Regions from separate parts of the Micromonospora sp. NPDC049497 genome, predicted to be linked through region 1. Evidence: riboswitches for the same ligand, from Rfam matches in the RefSeq annotation. Region 1 holds a riboswitch; the other holds the start of a gene.
The links. Region 1 has a riboswitch for S-adenosylmethionine ahead of ACIBR0_RS22585 (aminotransferase class V-fold PLP-dependent enzyme). Riboswitches for the same ligand answer to the same signal wherever they lie in the genome.
Positions count from the first base shown of each region.

Region 2: another riboswitch for S-adenosylmethionine. It lies ahead of ACIBR0_RS14395 (ABC transporter substrate-binding protein); the one in region 1 lies ahead of ACIBR0_RS22585 (aminotransferase class V-fold PLP-dependent enzyme).

Region 1 covers NZ_JBITMC010000018.1:55,028-60,039, forward strand. Annotated here, with positions in the region: gene ACIBR0_RS22585 (aminotransferase class V-fold PLP-dependent enzyme) at 1-1,183, opposite strand, end outside; SAM riboswitch class IV at 1,230-1,351, opposite strand; gene ACIBR0_RS22590 (PrsW family glutamic-type intramembrane protease) at 1,374-2,864, shown strand; gene ACIBR0_RS22595 (hypothetical protein) at 2,896-3,063, opposite strand; gene ACIBR0_RS22600 (co-chaperone GroES) at 3,139-3,480, opposite strand; gene ACIBR0_RS22605 (AI-2E family transporter) at 3,650-4,948, shown strand.
Region 2 covers NZ_JBITMC010000008.1:161,554-166,565, reverse strand. Annotated here, with positions in the region: gene ACIBR0_RS14410 (nucleoside deaminase) at 1-104, shown strand, start outside; gene ACIBR0_RS14405 (SPFH domain-containing protein) at 95-928, opposite strand; gene ACIBR0_RS14400 (RraA family protein) at 1,167-1,859, shown strand; SAM riboswitch class IV at 1,935-2,046, shown strand; gene ACIBR0_RS14395 (ABC transporter substrate-binding protein) at 2,283-3,128, shown strand; gene ACIBR0_RS14390 (amino acid ABC transporter permease) at 3,219-3,995, shown strand; gene ACIBR0_RS14385 (amino acid ABC transporter ATP-binding protein) at 3,992-4,735, shown strand; gene ACIBR0_RS14380 (N-acetylmuramoyl-L-alanine amidase) at 4,862-5,012, shown strand, end outside.

The sequences.
Region 1 (5,012 bases):
CGCTACGCGCCGCCGCCTCGGCGAGTAGCCGTCGGGCCAGCGGGTGGGCACAGAAGAGCCCGTCCCGTACGCCGATCGCGTGGTCCCGGGCCAGCCCGGCCGCCACCTGCGCGGACTCGCGGCCGGCCACCACGAACGACACGATCCCCACCCGGGGCGCCGAGGGACCGAACGCGCGCAGCTCGACCGCGTGCGGCAGGGCCGCGAGGCCGTCCCGCAGCCGGGCCAGCAGGGTCTGCTCGGCCCGGTGCAGCGCCACCCGGTCCGCCTCGGCGAACGCCGCGCACACCGCCGCCAGGGCCACCGCGCCGAGCAGGTTCGGGGTGCCCGCCTCGTGCCGGGCCGGGCCGGTCGCCCACCGGACGTCGTGCGTGGCCGCGCCGACGTGGCTGGTGGCGCCCCCACCGGCCAGGTACGGCGGGGCGGCGTCCAGCCAGTCCGCCCGTCCCACCAGGAGGCCGGTGCCGAACGGTGCGTACAGCTTGTGGCCGGAGACGGCCAGGTAGTCCACGTCCAGGGCGGTCACGTCCACCGGGGCGTGCGGGGCGAGCTGGGCGGCGTCCACCGCGATCCGGGCGCCGTGTCGCCGGGCCACCCGGGCCAGCGCGGCCACCGGCCAGCACTCCCCGGTCACGTTGCCCGCCCCGGTCACCGCGACCAGCACCGGCGGTCGGTGGCCGCCGGCCGTACCGCCCCGGCGCAGCTCGGTGAGGGCGGCGTCCAGCGCGCGTACCGCGCCGTCGGGCGAGTCGGGCACCGGCAGCCGGACCGAACCCCGTGGCCACGGCAGCAGGTTGGCGTGGTGCTCCCCGCCGAACGTCACCACCGTCGTGCCGGCGGGCAGCGCGCGGGCCAGCAGGTTGAGCGCGTCGGTGGTGTTCCGCGTGAACACCACGTGGTCGTCGGCGCGGGCACCGAAGAAGTCACCGAGGGTCTGCCGGGCCCGCTCGTAGGCGAGGGTGCAGCGCCGCGACAGCGCTCCGGCGCCGCGGTGCACGCTCGCGTACCACGGGAGAAGCTCGGCCACCGCGTCCGCCGCCGCCCGCGCGCAGGGCGCGGTGGCCGCGTAGTCCAGGTTGATCTGACCGGGCACCCCGAGGACGTCCAGGGGGCCCGGCGTCGAGGTGGCCGGCGCGGTCCGCGCGACGCGCGCCGCGCGCGGGGGTGCGAGGGTGATGGTCATGTGCCAGACCTCCGGGTCCAGGGACCCCGGGTGGGCACACGGGCGGGGTCCGCGCTTGCCCAGCACACGGAACGGGCCGGGCCCGGTCATCACCCGGGGCACCCCACCGCGAACCTCGACGAGGGTTGCCGGCCAGCAAGCCGGGGCTTGACGCTGGCGCTCGTGACCTGCGGGCAGCATACCGCCCCCGATGCGGCGGGCCGGGCCGGCTCGGGGTGACTACGCTGACCGCATGGCCGACACCCCGTCCGGCGCGCCGCAGCCGCCGTCGCCGACCGCCCTCGACGCCCCGCCGCCGGGCGGGCCGGCCGTGAGGATGCCGACGCGCCGGCTGGGCTGGCGACGCTTCGTGGCGCTGGCCGGGGTGGTCCTGCTGATCGCGGCCTGCGCCGTGTTCATGCTCTTCCGGCTCGGAGAGAGCCTCGGCGCCGAGGCGTTGCTGATCGGTCTGGTCGCGTCGATCCTTCCGGTTCCGGTGCTGGTGGCCTGCTTCCTGTGGCTCGACCGGTACGAGCCGGAGCCACTGCGGTACCTGATCTTCTGCTTCGCGTGGGGCGCGTTCGTGTCCACCGCCGCCTCGCTGACCGTCAACAACTTCTCGGCGGGACGGTTCGAGGACCTGGGGCTGCCCACGGCGCTGACCGGGGTGCTGGTGGCCCCCTTCATCGAGGAGCTGACCAAGGCCCTCGGGCCGATCCTGCTGCTGATCTTCCGGCGCCGGGAGATCTCCGGCATCACCGACGCGCTGGTCTACTGCGGGCTCTCCGCGATCGGCTTCGCCATGGTGGAGAACATCCTCTACCTGGGCGGGTACGGCTACGCCACCGGCGTGGAGCGGTACGGCCCGGCGACCGGCACGCAGCAGGTCATCGCCATCTTCATCGTGCGGATCCTGCTCTTCGGCTTCGCCCACCCGCTCTTCACCGCGATGACGGGCGTCGGGCTGGGCATCGCCGCGCGCGCCGCCGACCGCCGGGTGCGGGTGCTCGCCCCGGTCGCCGGCCTGCTGCTGGCGATGATGCTGCACGGCACGTGGAACCTGCTGCCGACGCTGACCCAGGCCACCGGCGAGACGCTGATCCTGCTCTACGGGTTCATCGGCGTGATGGTGCCGATCTTCTTCGGCATGGTGGGGCTGGCGGTGTGGCTGCGGGCCTGGGAGGGACGGCTCACCGAGCGCATCCTGCCCGACTACGTCCGGGCCGGCTGGCTGACCCCGCCCGAGGTGGCCGCGCTGAGCAGCCTCGGACGGCGGCACGCGGCACGGGTGTGGGCCAAGCGGGTCGGCGGCGACGCCGGGCTGAAGGCGATGCGGGGCTACCAGTTCGCCGCGACCCGGCTGGCGCTGCTGCGCGACGGCATGCGGCGGGGTCTGGACAACCGGCCCGCCGACCGGGAGCGGGCCGCCGTGGAGGAGCGCGAACTGCTCGACACGATCAGCGGGTACCGGGCGTTCTTCGTCGGTCGGGACCCGCAGGCGCCGGCCGGTACGTGGGACGGGCAGCGCTACCACCTGCGGTTCCCGGACGGCTCGCAGCGGACCGTCGAGGCGCCGGACGAGCCGGTGGTGCCGATCCCGGTGGTGCTCGCGCCGCCGCCGCCGCCCCCGCCGGCCGGCTACGGCCCGCCCGGCTGGTACGGCCCCGGCCCGGCGGCGACCTGGCCGCCCGGCCGCCGCTGACCCCCGCCGTCGTCCCCGACCTGACCGGTGCTCAGGTCATCAGGCTGGTGAGGAAGTCACCGAGGCCCTGGAACAACGCCAGGAGGCCGGCGCCGATCGCCCCGAACATCTCCGCCGCGCCCTCGGGCCGGAAGGCCATGAAGTAGATCAGGAACGCGATGAACCCCCAGAACAACAGCTTCCTTATCCAATCCGGCATCGTCCCTCCCCAGGCCGGTGGTGCGGCTGGCTTCCCGGCGGGGAGCGGTGCAAACGACGCCGACGGCGCCGGGTGTCAGAGGTACAGGCCGGTGGAGTCGTTCTCGATGCGTTCGGCGGCCACGGCGTGCACGTCGCGCTCGCGCAGCAGCACGTAGCCGCGGCCGTGCAGCTCGACCTCGGAACGGTCGTCGGGGTCGAACAGCACCCGGTCGCCGGAGACGATGGCGCGGACGTTCGGGCCCACTCCCACCGCGGTCGCCCAGGCGAGCCGCTTGCCCACGGCGGCGGTCGCCGGGATCACGATGCCGGCGGTGGAGCGGCGCTCACCCTCGCTGCCCTCCATCCGCACCAGCACGCGGTCGTGCAGCAGTCGGATCGGCAGGCCGGAGTCGAGGTTCGTGTGGTCGGCGGTCACGCCGCAGACGGTACCGTGCCCGTCCCTGGCCGTCCGCGCCTGTCCGGGAGTGGTTACCTGCCGGTGGACGGGGCAATGTGTGGCCGAACTGCCCTACGGTGGGCGGGGTCGGACGTATCCTGTCCGACTGACCCCGTGCGCGGTCCCTTTCTCATGCCAGGAGGTGCGCTTGAGCCGCTTCGAGCGGGTACGCGGTCGGCTCCGCCGTGCGTACGATTCCGGTCGCGAGTCGGTGCGCGCCGGCCGGGCCGACCACGCCGACCACCCGGAGACGCCGGCCGTCGCCTCGCCGGCCTCCCCCGGGCCGGTGGCCCCGCCGTCGGCGACCGTCGTCGGCGCGGAACAGCCGGCCGCGGTGCACAACTCCACCTCCAGCCGGGACGACGCGGACGTTCCCCACGCGCTGCGGATCTCCGCCGCCTGGTGCTGGCGTCTGATCGTGATCGGCGTCGTCTTCTGGGCGCTGCTGGGGATCGTCGGGCGGATCAGCATCGTCATCATTCCGCTGGCGATCGCGCTGCTGCTGTCGGCGCTGCTGGCGCCGGCTGTCGGGTGGCTGCTCCGGGCCCGCCTGCCGAGGTCCCTCGCGACGGCGGTGGTGCTGGTCGGTGGCCTGGCCGCGGTGATCGGCACGCTCACCCTGGTGGTGAACGAGTTCATCCAGGGCGTGCCGGAGCTGAGCGAGAAGTCGTCCGAGGGTGTGCGCCAGATCCAGGACTGGCTCAAGACCGGCCCGCTGCACCTGAACGACGGCCAGCTCGACCGCTACATCAACGAGGCCGAGCAGTGGGTCAACAACAACACCGAACGGTTCACCAGTGGCGCGCTCGCCACCGCGGCGACGCTGGCCGAGGTGCTGACCGGCGCGGTCCTGGTGCTCTTCGCGACGTTCTTCTTCCTGCGTGACGGCAACAACATCTGGCGTTTCCTGGTCCGGCTGCTGCCGGTCGCCGCCCGGTGGAAGGTCGACGACGCGGGCCGGGCCTCCTGGGCCACACTCGGTGCGTACGTTCGCGCGACGGTGCTGGTGGCCTTCATCGACGCGGTCGGCATCGGGATCTTCCTGATCATCTTCGACATCCCGTTCGCCTTCCCGCTCGCCGCCCTGGTGTTCCTCAGCTCCTTCATCCCGATCGTCGGCGCCACCCTCTCCGGCGGCGTGGCGGTGCTGGTGGCGCTCGTCGACAGCGGCCCGGTGACCGCGCTGATCATCCTCGGTGTGGTGATCGGTGTGCAGCAGTTGGAGGGACACGTGCTCCAGCCGCTGATCATGGGCCGGGCGGTGGCCATCCACCCGCTCGCGGTGATCATCGGGATCGCGGCGGGCGTCGTCCTCGCCGGAATCACGGGCGCGCTCGTCGCCGTACCGCTGATCGCCGTGCTGAACACGGCCGTCCGGCGTCTCGCCGCGCGTACCGTGCCGGACACCCCGCCCGACGCGGTCGTCGTCGCCGCCAAGGCCCCCTGACCGGCCCGACACCCCCACAAGATCACGCTCGCTCCAGGAAGTAGTGGCCTCCGCACGCGGGGAG
Region 2 (5,012 bases), on a different contig from region 1:
TCGACGCGATCAAACCGCCGGGCGCGGCGCCCCGGGCCGCCCGACAGGACGGCCCGTACCTGCACGACGAGGCGCTCGCGCCGGTGGCGGCTTACTACCGCTGAGGACCGTCGCGCCGGTGGCCGTCGCCGCTGACCGACGCGGGTTGCTGCGCCGGCTCCCCGACCGTCTGCGGCGGGCCCTCCTGGCCCGACTCCGCGGCGGCCTCGGTGCCGGAACGCGAGAACCGGTCGAAGAAGCGCAGCAGCTCGACCGGGAAGGGCATCACCAGGGTGCTGTTCTTCTCCGCCGCCACATCCACCACGGTCTGCAGCAGCCGCAGCTGGTACGCGCCCGGGGTCGACGCCATCGCACGGGAGGCGTCGGCGAGGCGCCGGGACGCCTGGAACTCGCCGTCGGCCGCGATGACCCGCGCCCGGCGTTCCCGCTCCGCCTCGGCCTGGCGGGACATCGACCGTTTCATCCCCTCGGGCAGCGCGACGTCCTTCACCTCGACCCGCTCGATGTTGAGTCCCCACGGCCCCTCGGTCGGGGCGTCGATGACCGCCTTGAGGTCCTCGTTGACCTTGTCCCGGTCCGCGAGGAGGGTGTCCAGGTCGACCTTGCCGATCACCGACCGCAGCGCCGTCTGCGAGATCTGGAGCACGGCACCCGGGTACTGCCGCACGTTGACCAGCGCCTTCACGGGATCCACGACCCGGTAGTAGACGACCGCGTCCACGGTCAGGGTCACGTTGTCGCGGGTGATGGCGCCCTGCGCGGGCACGTCGATGACGGTGGTCTGCATGCTGACCCGGACCATGCGGTCGACGACCGGGATGATCAGCCGCAGGCCCGGCTCCCGGACGGGCAGCACGACGCGGCCGAAACGGAAGACGACGCCGCGTTGGTACTGCTGGACGATCCTGATGCCCAGCGCGCCGAGCATCGCCAGCAGCACGCCGACGATCACCAGAACGACGATGGTGGCTCCCACGGCACCTCCGATCCTCCCGGCGGCGCCCGCCGCCCGGCGGCGGCTACCCGCTGTACGGGGAAGTAGTCCTGCCCGACTCCGCCGGACGTGGCCGCCGAACGGGAACTGGACCTGGCCGGCGGAGACCCGCCGTGTTCCCGTGGAGCGGGGTGGCCGGCCGGACCATCCCGAACCCGTCGGGAGGAACCTCATGATCGAACGCTTCGCCGACCTGTCCACGCCGACCGTGGCCGACGCCTGCGTACGCCTCGGGGTGCCGCTGCGGGCGGCGCCGGCCGGCGTGCGGGCCGTCGTGGCCGGTCACCGGCTCGCCGGCCGGGTGCTGCCGGTACGCCACCACGGCAGCGTGGACGTGTTCCTGGAGGCGTACGCCCACGCGGCGCCGGGTGACGTCCTCGTGGTCGACAACGGCGGGCGGACCGACGAGGCCTGCGTGGGTGACCTGACCGCGCTGGAGGCGGGCACGGCCGGGGTCGCCGGGCTGGTCGTGTGGGGTCTGCACCGGGACACCCCCGAGCTGATCGAGATCGGTCTCCCGGTGTTCAGCTACGGCAGCCTGCCGCTGGGCCCCACTCGCCTGGACGAGCGGGAGTCCGCCACGCTGACCAGCGCCCGGTTCGGGGCGCACCTGGTGACCGCCGACGACCTCGTGGTCGCCGACGATGACGGCGTGCTGTTCCTGCCCGCCGCCCGCGCCGGTGAGGTGCTGACGACGGCGGAGGGGATCCGGCGGACCGAGCGGCTGCAGGCACACCGGATCCGGGCCGGCGAGACGCTGCGCGACCAGACCGCCTTCGCCGACTACCTGGACCGTCGCGCCGCCGATCCGGCGTACACGTTCCGCGCCCACCTGCGCCGCGTCGGCGGTGCGATCGAGGAGTGACGGGGGCGGACCGCGGGTGAGGGTGGTCATATCGGCTGGACGATCCACCCGAGGCCGTTGCTAGTGTCGTCACCAGGTCATGAGCGCCAGCGTCAAGCCCCGGCTCGCTGGCCGGCAACCCTCGTCCACGTAGGGGTGCCCCGGGTGAAGACCAGGCACCGGAGCAGTTCCGGTGCAAGCGTGGCCTGGTTCCCCAGGCCGACACGGCCACCGAGGAGAACCATGTCCGCTCGCAGTTGCGTCCCGCCGCCGGCCCTGACCCGGCGCCGCCACGTCGACCTGATGCGGGTCTGCAGCGCCGCGTGTAGCTGACCGCGCCGCTCTTCCACTCCACCTGCTCCACACCCAGCGGTACGCCCTCGCGGCGCACCGCCGGCGACGCACGCCCGTGCCCGCCGCCTGCGCAACCCTTCGGAGACACCTGTGCGATTCCTTCCTGCCCTCACCCGTGCCGCCGCCCTGGGCGTCGCCGCCGTCGTCGGCGCCGCCACCCTGACCGCCTGCGGCGGTGAGGACGCCTCGTCCGCCGCCGACAACCCGTACGACCTGCTGCAGCCGGGCGTGCTGCGGGCCGGCACGCTCACCGACGCGCCGCCGAACGTGTTCCTGAAGGACGGAACGTTCACCGGCTACGACAACGACCTGCTCGTCGCCGCCGCCGCGAAGATCGGCCTCACGGTGGAGTTCGTCGGCACCGACTTCTCGGCGCTGCTCTCCCAGGTCGCCAACGGCAAGTTCGACGTCGGCAGCTCCTCGATCACCATCACCGAGGCGCGGAAGAAGACCGTCGACTTCGGCAACGGCTACGACTTCGGCTACTTCGGCCTGGACGTGTCGGCCGACTCGACGATCACGAGCTTCGACCAGTTGGCCGGCAAGCGGGTGGTGGTCGTGCAGGGCACCGTCCAGGACGACTACGCCACGGGCCGGAACCTGAACCCGGTCCGGGTGCCCGACTACAACGGCGCGATCAACCAGCTCAAGGCCGGCACCGCCGACGCCTGGATCGCGCCCGCGGAGATCGGCGAGAAGTCGGCCGCGGACAGCAACGGCAGGATCAGGGTGGCGGCGAAGGAGCTCAGCCCGGCCCCGACCGCGTACGCGTTCGCCAAGGACAACGACGCGCTGCGCGAGGCGCTGGACAAGGCCCTCGACGAGGTGATCGCGGACGGCACGTGGACGAAGCTCCAGGCGCAGTACTACCCGGGCCGGCCGATCCCGGCCGACTTCACCCCCGGCAGCGGCACCGTGGCCGTCCCGGCCGCGTGAAAGGAAGGGCCCCTTCTTAACGCCTGACGCGGTGCAGGGGCCCCTTCTTAACAACAGGCAACGGCACGAGTGGGACGGCGGGAGACACTGATGGATCCGTTGAGCACCCTGTGGGAGACGTTCTTCGACGGGGACTCCATGCGCGAGGCACTACCCGAGATGCTCACCGTCGGGTTGCCCAACACGCTGATCCTGGCGGTCTCCGCCGCCCTGCTCGGCTCGGTGCTGGGCATGCTGCTGGCGGTCGCGGGCATCTCGCGGACGCGGTGGCTGCGCTGGCCGGCCCGCGTGTACACGGACGTCTTCCGGGGGCTTCCGGCGGCGGCGACGATCCTGCTGATCGGCGTGGGCCTGGCACCGTTGGGCATGGAGCTGTGGGGTCCCGACCCCTACCCGCTGGGCATCCTCGCGCTGTCGCTGATCGCGGCCGCGTACATCGGGGAGATCTTCCGCTCCGGCATCCAGTCGGTGGAGGCCGCGCAGCTGGAGGGTGCCCGCGCGCTGGGTTTCTCGTGGGGTGAGGCGATGCGGGTGGTCATCATCCCGCAGGGCGTCCGGCGGGTCCTGCCGGCCTGGGTGAACCAGCTCATCGCGCTGATCAAGGACTCCAGCCTGGTCTACTTCCTGGGCCTGCTGGCCAGCCAGCGGGAGCTGTTCCGGATCGGACAGGACTACGCGGCGAACACCGGCAACCAGTCCGCGCTGCTGCTGGCCGGGCTGTTCTACCTGGCGCTGACCGTGCCGCTGACGCACGCCGTCAATTGGATCGACCGGCGGCTGCGGCACGGCCGGCCGGCCACGGCGGTGGCCGACGACGACGAGGGTGACCTGGCGCTGCCGGGTGCCCGGGGAGGGAACCCGCGATGAGCATCGACACCACCACCTCGGTGAGCGTCGGCGTCCGGGACGTGCACCTGGCCTTCGGGCCCAACCGGGTGCTGCGCGGCGTGGACCTGGACGTGCCCCGGGGTGCGACCGCCTGCGTGATCGGGCCGTCCGGCTCCGGCAAGTCCACTCTGCTGCGTACGGTCAACCGTCTGATCGAGCCGGACCGCGGCGACGTGCTGCTGGACGGGCGCAGCGTCCTGCGCGACGACCCGGACGCCCTGCGGCAGCGGGTCGGCATGGTGTTCCAGCAGTTCAACCTCTTCCCGCACATGAGCGTGCTGCGCAACGTCACCCTCGCCCTGCGGCGCATCCGACGGCTCGGCGCGGACGAGGCGGTGGCGGTCGCCCGTACGCAGCTGGAGCTGGTCGGGCTGGCGGCGAAGGCGGACGCGCGGCCGGCGCAGCTGTCCGGCGGTCAGCAGCAGCGGGTGGCGATCGCCCGCGCGCTGGCGTTGCAGCCGCAGGTGATGCTCTTCGACGAGGCGACCTCGGCGCTGGACCCGGAGCTGGTCAAGGGCGTGCTCGCGTTGATGGCGGACCTGTCCGCCCGGGGCATGACGATGATCGTGGTCACCCACGAGATGGGCTTCGCCCGCGAGGTGGCCGACACCGTCGCCTTCATGGACCGGGGGGTGGTGCTGGAAGCCGGCGAGCCGGCCGCGATCTTCGAGGCGGCCGAACATCCTCGCCTGCGGCGGTTCCTTTCCCAGGTCCTGTAGGGATGTGATCGACGGTGACCTCTAGCGCGCGCCGCCTTGTTGGCAATATCCTCCACAGCACGCACGGCTCATGGAGCTGATTTTCATGCGGCTCCCACCCCCACCGCCGGACGCCGAGGAGATGCCATGCCCGTCGACCGTTCCGAACTGGACCGCCGGACCCTGCTGCGGGCCGGCCTCGGCGCCGCCACCGTCGCGGTCGTCGGCACCGAACTCGCCCTTCCGTCCGCCGCGCGGGCCGAGACCGGCACCGATCTGGACTGGATCCTGAGCTGCG